Regions from separate parts of the Brevibacillus sp. FSL K6-6036 genome, predicted to be linked through region 1. Evidence: riboswitches for the same ligand, from Rfam matches in the RefSeq annotation. Region 1 holds a riboswitch; each other region holds the start of a gene.

The links. A riboswitch is a leader RNA that binds a small molecule or an ion and turns the genes downstream of it on or off. The one in region 1 is predicted to bind S-adenosylmethionine.
Region 2: linked by a shared signal. The riboswitch ahead of metH (methionine synthase) and the one ahead of NST37_RS23695 (BMP family protein) in region 1 are both predicted to bind S-adenosylmethionine.
Region 3: linked by a shared signal. The riboswitch ahead of metK (methionine adenosyltransferase) and the one ahead of NST37_RS23695 (BMP family protein) in region 1 are both predicted to bind S-adenosylmethionine.
Region 4: linked by a shared signal. The riboswitch ahead of NST37_RS15875 (homoserine dehydrogenase) and the one ahead of NST37_RS23695 (BMP family protein) in region 1 are both predicted to bind S-adenosylmethionine.

What each region holds. Positions count from the first base shown of each region.
Region 1 covers NZ_CP150173.1:4,845,018-4,848,226, reverse strand. Annotated here, with positions in the region: gene NST37_RS23700 (methyl-accepting chemotaxis protein) at 14-1,486, shown strand; SAM riboswitch class I at 1,576-1,690, shown strand; gene NST37_RS23695 (BMP family protein) at 1,894-2,925, shown strand; gene NST37_RS23690 (ABC transporter ATP-binding protein) at 3,010-3,209, shown strand, end outside.
Region 2 covers NZ_CP150173.1:2,041,390-2,044,598, forward strand. Annotated here, with positions in the region: gene NST37_RS10165 (AraC family transcriptional regulator) at 76-936, opposite strand; gene NST37_RS10170 (YjcZ family sporulation protein) at 1,104-1,208, opposite strand; SAM riboswitch class I at 1,408-1,508, shown strand; gene metH (methionine synthase) at 1,610-3,209, shown strand, end outside.
Region 3 covers NZ_CP150173.1:4,637,393-4,640,601, forward strand. Annotated here, with positions in the region: gene NST37_RS22800 (polysaccharide deacetylase family protein) at 1-504, opposite strand, end outside; gene metK (methionine adenosyltransferase) at 690-1,895, opposite strand; SAM riboswitch class I at 2,034-2,134, opposite strand; gene NST37_RS22810 (hypothetical protein) at 2,188-2,661, opposite strand; gene NST37_RS22815 (S8 family serine peptidase) at 2,687-3,209, opposite strand, start outside.
Region 4 covers NZ_CP150173.1:3,157,959-3,161,167, forward strand. Annotated here, with positions in the region: gene glpK (glycerol kinase GlpK) at 1-604, opposite strand, end outside; gene NST37_RS15875 (homoserine dehydrogenase) at 706-1,956, opposite strand; SAM riboswitch class I at 2,042-2,156, opposite strand; SAM riboswitch class I at 2,260-2,371, opposite strand; gene NST37_RS15880 (saccharopine dehydrogenase C-terminal domain-containing protein) at 2,999-3,209, shown strand, end outside.

The DNA of each region.
Region 1 (3,209 bases):
AGAGGGGGTACATATGTTTCAGTTGGTCCGCAACACCTTGACGAACAAAGAAGGCTTTATGATCTTTATTTTATGGAATCATCTCTGGGTTGCAGGCTGGATCGCGTATCAGATGGATGTGAACTTCTGGAAGGTCACCTCCGCAGGCTTGCTGGCAACACTGATCGTTTCTCCGTTGTACTTCATTCGCAAGGACAGCTACTTGATCCGGTATCTGGTCGGAATTGGTCTTCTCTATTACTCGATTGCATTTGACCACTATACACCGTTTCAGGAAATCTCGTTTCTCGCGTTCATCGTCCTGGGCTTTTTGGCAGCCTATCTGGACTGGAAGCTGATTGTATCGGCGGGGGCGATGCAGGTTGCGGCGACATTAATCGGATTTTACACCGGTTCTTACCAGTTGTTTGACGGCCATTTTTCGGAAGTCAATTTGCTGCTTCGCATTGTCGCTTTCGTGCTGATGATCGCGGGGCTCACCTATCTCTGTCTGGCTGGACAAGCGTCGCTTGCAAAAGCGGACAGCGCGAGACGGGAAGCCGAAGACAAAGAGCAGCGCCTGGAAGAGCTGCTGCGGAATATCAAGATGGTAACAGAGCAGGTGGAGCGCACATCCGTGCATGTCCATGAGCATGCCGAGACGACAAGGCGCAACACGGACGAGATGATGGTCGCCTTCAAGGAAGTGGCGACCGGAATGGAATCCCAAGCCAATTCCACTGTCAAAATCGAGGAAGAAGTGCAATCGATCGACCAGGAAATTGTGACTGTCAACGAGCAAGCGGCCGTCATGAAGGCGGAAGCGGATCAGAACAGCCGCCGCTTGGCAGGAAGCATCAGCATGATGAGCGAGCTTTCCGAGCAAATGGAGCAAATCGTTCAGGCGGTCAATGTGGCGTCTTCGACGATCCGCGAGCTGAACAAGCAAGCCAACAAGGTCGAGGAAATCGTCCAGACGATCAACCAGATCGCGACACAGACGAACCTGCTCGCGCTCAATGCCGCGATCGAATCGGCTCGTGCGGGTGAGCACGGCCGGGGCTTCGCCGTCGTGGCGGACGAGGTGCGCAAGCTGGCTGAGCAAAGCGCGACGGCTACGCAGGAGATCGCCGGAATTTTGCAGTCGCTGCATCAAGAAAGTGAAAATGCGGTGAAGCATATGAGCACGGGCGAAGTGTCGGTAGCAAAGGGGCAGGAGCTGGCGGTAGAGACAGTGGCGTCTATCGAGACGGTTCGTGCAGGCATGGAAGCGTTCCTCGAGGCCGTAGAGCATGTGCGGACGAGCATGGATCGCGTGAAAATGCGCTCCGGGGAAGTGGCGGCCGAGATGTCTACGATTACAGCGGTCACCGAGGAGTCTGTTGCCAACCTGGAGGAATTGTTTGCGACGGCGGAGAACCAGCATCAAAAGGTGCGGGAGATTACCGAGGAGCTCGGCGAGCTGAACGCCTTGTCGACAAAGCTGCAGCAATCATTTCAGCGATAATCGTAATGTTTGAAATTGCAGAAAAAAGAATTGCATTTTTCAATTGATCTGCTAGAATGAATTCAATATCAATTAAATAGTTTCACCTTACCTTATCAAGAGCGGCGGAGGGACTGGCCCGATGAAGCCCGGCAACCACTGTGCACACGTGCACAGAAAGGTGCCAATTCCTACAAAATCCATTTGGATTTTGAGAGATGAGGAAGAGGTTGGCGATATACCGCAAACTCTTCCTCCGGGAAGAGTTTTTTCTTTGTACAAAGGAGGTTATTGACGAATATTAATTTTAAATAATATAATATTATTCGTGTTTTAATTATTTTATGCTCATAAAAAAACGCACTTCTTTCGTGTGTATATAATAAAAACGAATATTGTTGTGCGGACTAGTGATAGGAGAGGACACCATGAAAAAATTGCTTTTGGCATTAACAACGTTTGCTGTACTGGCAGCCGGATGCTCGACAAACAGCAGCGCCCCCGAAGACAAGGGACAAGCCCAGACAGGCGGACAAGAAACAGCGAAAAAGCGGATCGCGCTGGTGCTGCCCGAGAAAATCGGGGTTAACCCGTTCTTCCAGCAGATGGACGATGGAGCGAAGAAAGCCGCCCAAGAATTCGGGGTGGATGTCAAGACGATTGAATCCACAGACCACGGGGCTATCGAGGAAAATATCCGCGTGGCAGTGGCCGAGCAATACGATTTGATCATCACGTCTTCCTTTGAAGCCGAGGATGCGCTGAAAAAGGTAGCGACAGAAAATCCTGACCGCACCTTCGCCATCATCGATACGCAAGTTGATTTGCCCAACGTCCGCAGTGTCATGTTCCGCGAGCAAGAGGCTGCATACCTGGTCGGAGCGGCTGCCGGTTTGGCAACCAAAAGCAACAAGGTAGGGATCGTCGCAGCAATGGACATTCCGATCCTGAAAAAATGGACAGTCGGGTTTCAGGAAGGGCTCAAGGCGACCAACCCGAACGCGGAAGTGCAGATCAACTACGTCGGCAGCTTCAGCGACCCGGCAAAAGCGAAGGAGCTGGCGCTGCTGCAGGCTTCCAAAGGAGCGGACTTTATTTACGGCGCAGCGGCTGTAGGAGATCTTGGCGTGTTTGAAGCAGCCAAGGAAAAAGGCTTCTACACCTCCGGACAAGACGTTGACCGGACCAGCATCGACCCTGAGCATATCGTCCTGTCCCAGTTGAAAGGAACGGACTCCGCTGTGTATGAAACGGTGAAGGCATTTGTGGACGGCAGCTTGAAGCCGGGTGTCGTCGCCTACGGACTGAAGGAGAACGGCGTCGGCGTGACCTATGTTACGCATGACAGCCCGACTCCGTTGAACCCGTTCATTGGAGAAGAAGTCGTCAGCAAGGTAAAGGCGATCAAGGATGAGATCGTCGCGGGGACGAGAACCGTGACAGACCCGCTGAAACAATAGCAAGAGCGCTGATTCGGAAACCGGCTACATGAGCGTAGTCGGTTTCCTGCTCTACCGGGAAGACAAAAGAGGGAGGGGAAAAAGGTGGCGAACCGACTGGAAATGCGAGGCATGACCAAGCGCTACGGCGATTTTACCGCCAATGACAACGTTTCGTTTACGTTGAAAGAGGGGGAGGTCCATGCGATCGTCGGCGAGAACGGAGCGGGCAAAACCACGCTGATGCGCATGCTGTACGGTATGGAGCAGCCCACTGCCGGAGAGATCGCAGTAAATGGCAAGCC
Region 2 (3,209 bases), 2.4 Mb from region 1:
GCTTCGACCTCATCATAGCAAAAGGGGCATGGATTGACAATGAGCGGGGACAGCGGGCGGACTGGAGCTGGAACACTAGTCGATCGGTATGTAAATTTTTATTTTCATTTGATCCGGGTACACGGACTGGCGGACATCGGTTATTTCAAAATCAGGTCCTTCTCTTCGCTCGTAGTTGGAATTCGGAAGCCAGGTGCCGTAAATATAGGTTCTTGTATTTTGGACAGAGCCGATCACCCTGAATTCGGCGTATTTCCCTGCCGGAAGCAGACAGTGGACAAAGCCATCCTCCAGCTCGCCATCCAAGTTTTTTACCTCTTCGCCGACGATGAACGTAAAGTCGCCGTTATCCTGGAAATCGCACGAAATGCCGTATGCCATGTCAGGGGCGGCTTTGTTGGGAATCCGCATATAGTGTCCATTCCTTCCGAAATCGGCATAGAAGCGGGGAATGTCCTCAAAGTAGCGTTTGTTGTTCAGATTTGTCTTGTAGGCGTACCCGACGATGGCAATGCTGTTTAATTGCACAATGTTTGGTTTGTTCATGCTTATTTCTCCCTTTGCTCGTTTTTGATCATCCAAAAAATCCAGCTTCTTTTGCAGGAAAATAGGTATGTTCGCCTTTCGGAACTTGGCCGGGGTGATGCCGAAAGTAGCTTCAAAAGCACGGGTAAACGCCTCCTGGGAGCCGTACTGGCAGGCGATAGCCAGATCAAGGATGCTTGTTTGCGTCTGTTTCAACAAAACGGCGGCCTCGCTCAGCCTTCTTTTTCGTATGTACTCGTGAACCGAAAAACCGGAGATCGCTTGAAACAGCCGTTGAAAATGAAAGGCGGAAAAACAGGCTTCCGCGGCAATATCCGCGATATTCACCTCCTCTTGAAGATGCTTTTCGATAAATTCGATTGCGCATTGAATCCGCTCGTAGTGATCCATACCTGCCTCCATTTCCCAGATGTGCTACTCCTATTGTACAGCCGGGAAGACGATGTTTTTTGATAATCTGTGCCGATTTGGCAAGTGATTGCTTGATTTCTTCAAAGTGCACCTGTTGGACAAGAAAAAAGAAGCCTGGATTCCAGGCCCCTTTTTCAAGCAGCTGCTTAGCAGTCGTTATTGCACCCTACGATGACCAGCAGGATAAACAGAACGAGCACTAGGGCGAAGCTGTCACCGAAGATATTGTTTCCGCAGTAGGATGTACTCATGTCGTTTTCCTCCTTTCCGATATGCTTTAGTCTATACACGGGAGTCATGAAGAGTGTGGGCGATTGACTATATGGGGCAAATATGGGCGCCGGACTTGCGTGGATACGGACAATTTCTTCATTGACGCGGGGGAGGGGGGGTGTTAAGATACTTTCAAACCTTGCAATTACTGGAACGAATCGAATAAAAAAGCGACATCTCTTATCCAGAGAGGCAGAGGGACTGGCCCGATGAAGCCTCGGCAACCGGAATTTTCAGGTGCCAATTCCAGCAAAGCCGTGTGCTTTGAAAGATGAGAGGATGCGTCAGGCGTATCGTATTCGCGGACAAATCCTCTTCTGCACACAGAAGAGGTTTTTTGTTTATCTGAGATGATCTGCTTTGAGAAAAGGAGTCTGCCATGAAACCGAATTTTCGCGAACAGCTTTACCGAAAAATTCTGATACTGGACGGCGCGATGGGAACAATGCTGCAGCAAGCCAACCTGACTGCCGAGGACTTCGGCGGAGAGGAATACGACGGCTGTAACGAGCTGTTGAACCTGACCCGGCCGGACGTCATCCGCTCGATCCATGAAAAGTACCTGGAGGCGGGTGCCGATATTATCGAGACGAATACATTTGGCGCTACGTCCATCGTCCTGGCCGAGTATGACGTGGCGGAAAAGGACCTGGAGATCAACATCGCCGCTGCCAAAATCGCTCGCGAGGCCGCAGATGCCTATTCCACGCCTGAGTGGCCTCGCTTTGTGGCAGGGGCGATGGGCCCGACGACCAAGACGCTTTCTTTGACGGGCGGGGTCACCTTTGACGAGCTGGTCGAGTCGTATTACCGCCAGGCAAAAGGGCTTTTGATCGGGGGAGCGGATGTGCTGCTTCTGGAAACCTCGCAGGATACGCTGAACGTAAAAGCGGGCGGCATCGGCATACGCAAGGCTTTTGATGAGCTGGGGACGGAAGTGCCGGTCATGCTTTCGGGGACGATTGAGCCGATGGGCACGACGCTGGCGGGACAAAACATCGAAGCGTTCTACGTCTCGCTTGAGCACCTCAAGCCTGTCAGCATCGGGCTGAACTGTGCGACCGGTCCCGAGTTCATGCGCGACCATATCCGCACGCTATCCGGTCTTGCAGACTGTGCCGTGAGCTGTTATCCCAATGCCGGTCTCCCGGACGAGAACGGCCACTATCACGAAACTCCGCAAGGGCTGGCGGCAAAAGTCAAGGCATTTGCCGAGCAAGGATGGCTCAATGTGGCGGGCGGATGCTGCGGAACCACGCCCGACCACATCCGGGCGATGGCCGAAGCCTTGAAAGACTGCAAGCCGCGTGCCCGGCAAGAGCATGCAGTCAGCGCCGTGTCCGGGATCGATGTCGTCTACGTGGAACAGGACAACCGCCCGCTGCTGGTCGGGGAGCGCACGAACGTCATCGGGTCCAAGAAATTTCGCGATCTGATCGCAGCCGGACAATACGAGGAGGCTTCCGATATCGCAAGGGCACAGGTGAAGCGGGGGGCTCATGTCATCGATATTTGTCTGGCCGACCCGGACCGCGACGAGTACGGCGATATGGAAAAATTCCTTCAATATATTGTGAAAAAAGTAAAGGCGCCTCTCATGATCGATTCCACGGATGCGCGCGTCATGGAGCTGGGGTTGAAATATTCCCAAGGGAAAGCGATTCTCAACTCGATCAACCTCGAAGACGGGCTCGAACGGTTCGAGCAAGTCGTGCCCTTGATCCACAGATACGGGGCCGCAGTTGTCGTCGGAACTATCGACGAGACCGGCATGGCTGTCACCGCCGAGCGAAAGCTGGAAGTGGCAAAACGCTCCTATGACCTTTTGGTAAACCGGTTTGGCGTCAATCCGCGGGACATCATCTTCGACCCGCTCGTGTTTCCTGTCGGTACAGGAGACGAACAGTACATCGGCTCTGCCAAGGCGACAGTAGAAGGCATTCGCCTGATCAAAGAAGCGATGCCCGAGTGCAAGACCA
Region 3 (3,209 bases), 210 kb from region 1:
TCCAAGTATGGCAAAGTTGACCGATGGGAACCGATACTGCTGCATTACGGGAAAAGCATGTGTGTAATAACTTTCATACCCATCATCAAATGTAAGCAAGACTGCATTCTCAGTGGGCAAAACTCCTGTCTCGACAAAACGCACAAATTCCGCCAGTGATATCGGATGAAAATTGTTCTCGAATAAAAACGTCATATGCTCTCTAAACTGCTCCGCCCCAATAACATAGCGCTGGTCAGAATCGTCGGTCACATGATGGTACGTCAATACGACTACCCGATCTCTATACCAGAGCTTGGAGGACGCTGCTTCTTCCCGGTTTTTTTCTGTCTGTGGTGCAGCCGATTGCTCCTCGCTTGTGCTTATAGACGTAGTGACATGGGGGAAAGGTTGCACTTTTGGAGCCTCCTCTTTAAAAAAAGAGGCAGTATCGGGCAGTCCGGCAGTCACAACGAGCCCTAGCGCAATGAAAAATACGAGAAAGAAGGGCCACCTCTTCGGCACAAAAAACTCCCTCCTTTATGCCTATATAGGAATTTCGACATATACGAACGGATTCCTTTATGAACTGAATTCCAGCAGTTTGCCGCAAGTCTTAAGGCCTAGTCTTCTTAAAAATATAGAGGAAATCCGTTTTCAATGACAGAAAAAGAGCCTAGTGTGTATCACTAGGCTCTCGCGCTTGGTCTTTACTTGGACAGCCCTGCTGCATCTTGCTTGAGCGCTTCTGCCTTATCTGTACGCTCCCACGGCACATTCAGATCGTTGCGGCCAAAATGGCCGTATGCCGCTGTCTGCTTGTAGATAGGACGACGCAGGTCAAGCTGCTTGATGATACCTGCAGGACGAAGATCAAAATGCTTGCGGATTAGTGTTACCAATTGGTCCTCGGCAATCTTGCCGGTCCCAAATGTATCTACGCTGATGGACACTGGCTGTGCGACACCAATTGCATAGGCCACTTGTACTTCGCATTTTTCAGCCAAGCCGGCAGCGACGATGTTCTTCGCTACATAGCGGGCTGCATATGCGCCGGAGCGGTCCACTTTTGTCGGGTCTTTTCCGGAGAAAGCACCACCGCCGTGACGAGCGTATCCGCCATAGGTGTCGACGATAATTTTGCGGCCTGTCAAACCGGCATCCCCTTGTGGTCCGCCAATAACAAAACGGCCAGTCGGGTTGATGAAGTATTTGGTCTCGGCATCCAGAAGCTCTGTTGGCACGACAGGCTTGATCACGTGCTCCATCAGGTCGTTCTTGATTTGTTCCAGAGTGGTTTCCGGAGCGTGCTGGGTAGAAATAACAATCGTATCAATACGAACCGGCTTATCGCCGTCGTATTCTACAGTCACCTGTGTTTTACCGTCTGGGCGCAGGTAGCTCAAAGTGCCGTTTTTACGCACTTCGGTCAGACGGCGAGCCAGCTGGTGAGCCATGCTGATCGGCAAAGGCATCAGTTCAGGAGTCTCGTTGCAGGCGAAACCAAACATCAGACCTTGGTCGCCGGCACCAATCGCTTCAATCTCAGCATCAGTCATTTTCCCTTCGCGGGCTTCCAGCGCCTGGTCTACACCGAGGGCGATATCGGCAGACTGCTCGCCGATAGCGGTCAGAACGCCGCAAGTGTCGGCATCGAAACCAAACTTAGCGCGATCGTATCCGATTTCACGGATGGTGTCACGGACGAGCTTTTGAATATCCACGTACGTGTTCGTGGTGATTTCCCCTGCCACGAGTACCAGACCAGTGGTAACGGAAGTTTCGCATGCTACGCGAGCATTTGGATCCTTGGACAAAATGGCGTCCAGGATAGAGTCGGAAATTTGGTCACAAATCTTATCCGGATGACCTTCGGTGACGGATTCAGAAGTAAACAGACGACGACCTTTTTGCAAAGACATGTGTACTACCTCCTTTGACCTCATACAAATAGTGTGGTAGCCGAAACAGGTTCTTATTAGACGAAGGCACAAGCAAAAAAAAACCTTTTCCTGTTTTAGAGGAAAAGGTGCTTGGTGTTTGCGTTCCCTACCCTCTTATCGGCCAGAACAGGTATCCGTTCTGCTGGTTAGCACCGCTCGAGTCGGTTGCCGGGCTTCATGGGGCCAGTCCCTCCGCCTGCTCTGGATAAGAGTATCCATTACGGATAATAGAATAATCGTTTTTATAGCCGGTGTCAATAAGCGCTTAGCGCAATTCGTATTTGCCGCGAACCATAATGTGCGCGACACCATTGTAGTTTGCATTCAAGCGCAATCCGCGATTGTCCGAACGGGCGATCAAGAGCAGATGATTGGCAGCCACCTGGGCTCCCGCTCGCAGGTCCTTGCCCTCGGTAATATCTGTCAAGCCATCGCCTTTATCGCCGGCTACTGCTTGTACTTTTCCCGTACGGACGATAAATTCCGTACCCTCAAAACCGTACAGCGTCTGCCCCGGGTGCAGCTCAACCACTGTCAACCCCGTCGAGACGGATGCACCGCCTGTGCCTGCCCCTCCGCCAAGAGCTTTTTGAATTTGCTGATCCACATAGCTTTTGGTGACGACCGGATCATCCGCTGAGCCCGGGACACCGGAAACACCGTCTGCCATCGCCTGCGAAGCAAAGACCCCCATCCCGACAATTGCTATGGCGAGGATTCCCTTGGTTGCTTTTTTCATTTATGTTCTCTCCTTTTCCATAGAGTTACAAACTGTAAGCCTTCGCCAGCAGGACGACCACCTCTGCACGTGTAGCTCTTCCCTGCGGCTTGAACGTCCGTCCGTAACCGCTTATCCACTTTTTCGCCGTCAGCGCCTCAATGGCGGGAGACGCCCAGTGACTTGTCGGCACGTCGGTAAACGATGACCTGCTGCGATTATAGAGCACGAGATTATTTGCTCTGGCTACCATCAGTGCCATTTCTGCCCGTGTGATCGATTGATCCGGCAGCATGGTGCTGTTTGGATAGCCGCTGATGATGCCGAGCTGGTGGGCAGTCAGCAGATTGCCATAGGCCCAGTGATTTTTAGAAAGATCCTTGAACGGATTTCTGCCTGTATACGTAACGATATTCATCCCTTTGGCCCGCATGGACTGGATCAGCATCGTCGCAAACTGGCCTCGAGTCACCGACTGGTCAGGCTTGAAGGTCGAATCATCAAAGCCTTTGACGACTCCCTTCGTGCTGAGTCTGGCGATCTCGTTGCGGGCCCAGTGCGTGGAAATA
Region 4 (3,209 bases), 1.7 Mb from region 1:
CATCGTCCCACTTCAAATCAAAAATATTGTACATGAGTGTGCGCGACGCGTTGGTATAGTCGGTCACATGCGCCCGGCCGCCGGACAGCTTCCAGATCAGCCACGTGTCAATCGTTCCGAACAGGAGGTCGCCCTGCTCCGCCAAAGCGCGGGCGCCTTCCACATGGTCGAGAATCCATTTTACTTTTGTGCCCGAAAAGTAAGCATCGATCAGCAGACCGGTCGTATCCCGAAACAATGGGTCGTATCCCTTGCTTTTGAGCTCTTCGCAAATTCCCGCTGTCTGTCTCGACTGCCAGACAATTGCGTGATAGATGGGCACTCCGGTATGCTTGTTCCACACCACGGTCGTCTCGCGTTGATTGGTGATCCCGATGGCTGCCACTTCCTGCGCCGAAACATTGTGGCTGGCCAAAACCTCGCCGATTACGCCGACGACCGATGACCAGATGTCCAGGGCATTGTGCTCTACCCATCCTGGCTGGGGAAAGAGCTGGGGAAATTCTTTCTGGGCCATCCCGACGATGCTTCCTTGCTTGTCGAACAAGATGGCCCGGGAACTGGTCGTCCCCTGATCGATTGCGAGCACATACTTTTTATCCATGAGCTTCCTCCTTCTACCGCGGGATATGGGCACCCTTTTTCTCCTCTATTAGGGGTGAAACCGGATGCGGTCTATATCCCGAAGCATTGGGCCGTCTCCGCTCACAACACGGGAAACACTTCCGCCCTGATGCCGAAATCGCGGTGCAGCGCCTTCTTGTGCTCCTCTGCAAAACCGCTGGCAATCATGCCGATGCGCAAGACGCTCGCCCAGTCATATTGTATTCGCTGTTTTTCCACGAGAACTCCTGCCCGATCCAAAAAATGCGTGACTTGATCAGGCGTTCCCCGCAACGCTTTACTTTCCAGATAGCAAAAGCACCGCTTCTCCCCGGCTTCCCGATTGCCTGCCGGCTCGCTTTCCTGCCAGACCGGCTGAGGAGTGAAGCGCTGGGTCAGCAAATAGGCCAGATCCTCCACCACAGCGCTTGCTGTCGGAAGCTCGCCTGCCCCTTTGCCCATGAACAAAAGGTCGCCGACGATATTGCCCGACACCTGCACGGCGTTGTAGGCATCCTGCACCTGCGCGAGTGGGTGATCCAGCGGCAGAAGCGTTGGACGGACGGAAAGCTGTAGACCGCCCCCGGCCTTGGAAGCCTTGGCCAGCAGCTTGATCCGGTACCCCAATTCGCGGGCGAGGCCGATCTGTCCGAGATGCAGCTTTTCAATCCCCTGCCTCTCGGCTGCATGCAGCGGCAGCGATTCACCAAATACGAGCTGGGCGAGGATGTACGTTTTGTACAAGGCATCCCAGCCCTCTACGTCCGAGGCAGGGTCCGCTTCGGCGTAGCCCAGCTCCTGCGCCTGCTTCAGCACTTCGGCGTAGGGAAGCTTTTCCTGTTCCATCCGCGTCAGGATGTAATTCGTCGTCCCGTTTAAAATGCCGCTGACCGATACGATGTCATTAGTCCGGAGAAACTGGCGCAGCACGCCGAGAATCGGAATCCCTCCGGCTACGCTGGCCTCGTACGCGAGCTGAACGCCGTGCCGATTGGCTAGCCGCACCAGCTCCGTTCCGTGCTTGGCAAGCAGCTCCTTGTTCGCGGTGACGATGTGACAGCCCTTTTCAATCAGTGCACGGACATAGCCGTATGTCGGCTCGACGCCGCCCATCACCTCGACGACGATGTCCACGTCCGACGCCAGCACTTCTTCAAACCGGGTCGTGATCAGATTGTTCTCAATCGGTACAGACCGCTGCTTTTCCGCATTGCGGACCAGCGCCTTGACCACCTCGACACGTCTGCCCAACCTGTCCGACAGCTTTTGCTGCTGAGAGCGGATCGTTTTCAAGACGCCGCCCCCCACCGTCCCTACGCCAAGCAATCCTACTTTTACCACACTTGCACTCATGTACTCCACCTCTTTTTCTCATTTCAAACATAAAAAAGGCCTTCTTCCGTTTAAGAAGAAGGCTCGCGAGCTACAGGGGGCCTCCTTCTCATCTGCCAAGACATACTGCTGCTGTCTTGCAGGAATTGGCACCTTGCCACAAACTGCGTGACGGTTGCCGGGCTTCATCGGGCCAGTCCCTCCACCTCTCTGGATAAGAAAGAAGTTATGAAGTTGCGATAACTCAAAAACATTTGATCATACAAATAAAAAACCTTCTCCCGTTAAGAAGAAGGTTGGCATCCGGAATGGACGTACTCCCGCTTCTTATCTGTCAAGACTGTCATCAGTCCTGCAGGAATTGGCACCTTGTCACAAACTGCGTGACGGTTGCCGGGCTTCATCGGGCCAGTCCCTCCGCCTCTCTGGATAAGAACAGTATTTTCCTGTTGGCAACATTGTAAGGAATTCGGTTTGAGCCGTTAACCAGATATTTCCGACATTTCATCTTCGGACGATTCCTTTCATTTTTGAAAAGAAAGGTTTCTCATTTTTAATAAGGTGTTCTCATGCAGGTGATGGCGCACCAACAGACATTTCCAGCACTTTGTTTTGGTTTTTGCTTTCTCAATAGTGAGAATAATGGTACTGCCGATGCTCCTTCATACTGCACAGGAAGCAGCCGGTCATTTGGTATCATTCTTGCATATATTTTCAGAAAAGTCAGAGTATAATTCCCTTTTTCCATTCGCATGGGACGTCGGGTGCGTCGAATATACATGAATAAAAGACGCTCCACTCTGACTTTTTCAGCAGGAAGGAGGTGCTTTTTTTGAGTAGGCTGCTGCCTGTTTTGATCCACGATCGTCCCACTTAGCTTCGGTTTCTACTATGATCTGCCCGTGTGCAGAAGGAGGGTGTTTGGATGAGACTTCGTCCGCGTGAACCAATCGATGTTGCGACACAAGTCGCGGTATTTCCTGCTACGATCGATCTGCATTTGCAGAAATGGCTGTTTCGAATGCGAAGATAGAACGTTTTCCAAAAATGGAAGGAGGACTCTATGCGAGTCGCTATTTTAGGAGTTGGCGGTGTAGGACAAGTAAGCGCGTGTGAAATCGTGAAATCGAAGTATTTGCAAAAACTGGTGCTGGCAGATATATCGATCGGCCCGGCTGAAGAGCTGGCTGCCGAGCTGCGCCGGGAGACGGATGTGGAAATCCAGGTAAAACGTGTCGACGCACGCGATGTATCGAGCGTCCAATCTATTTTGA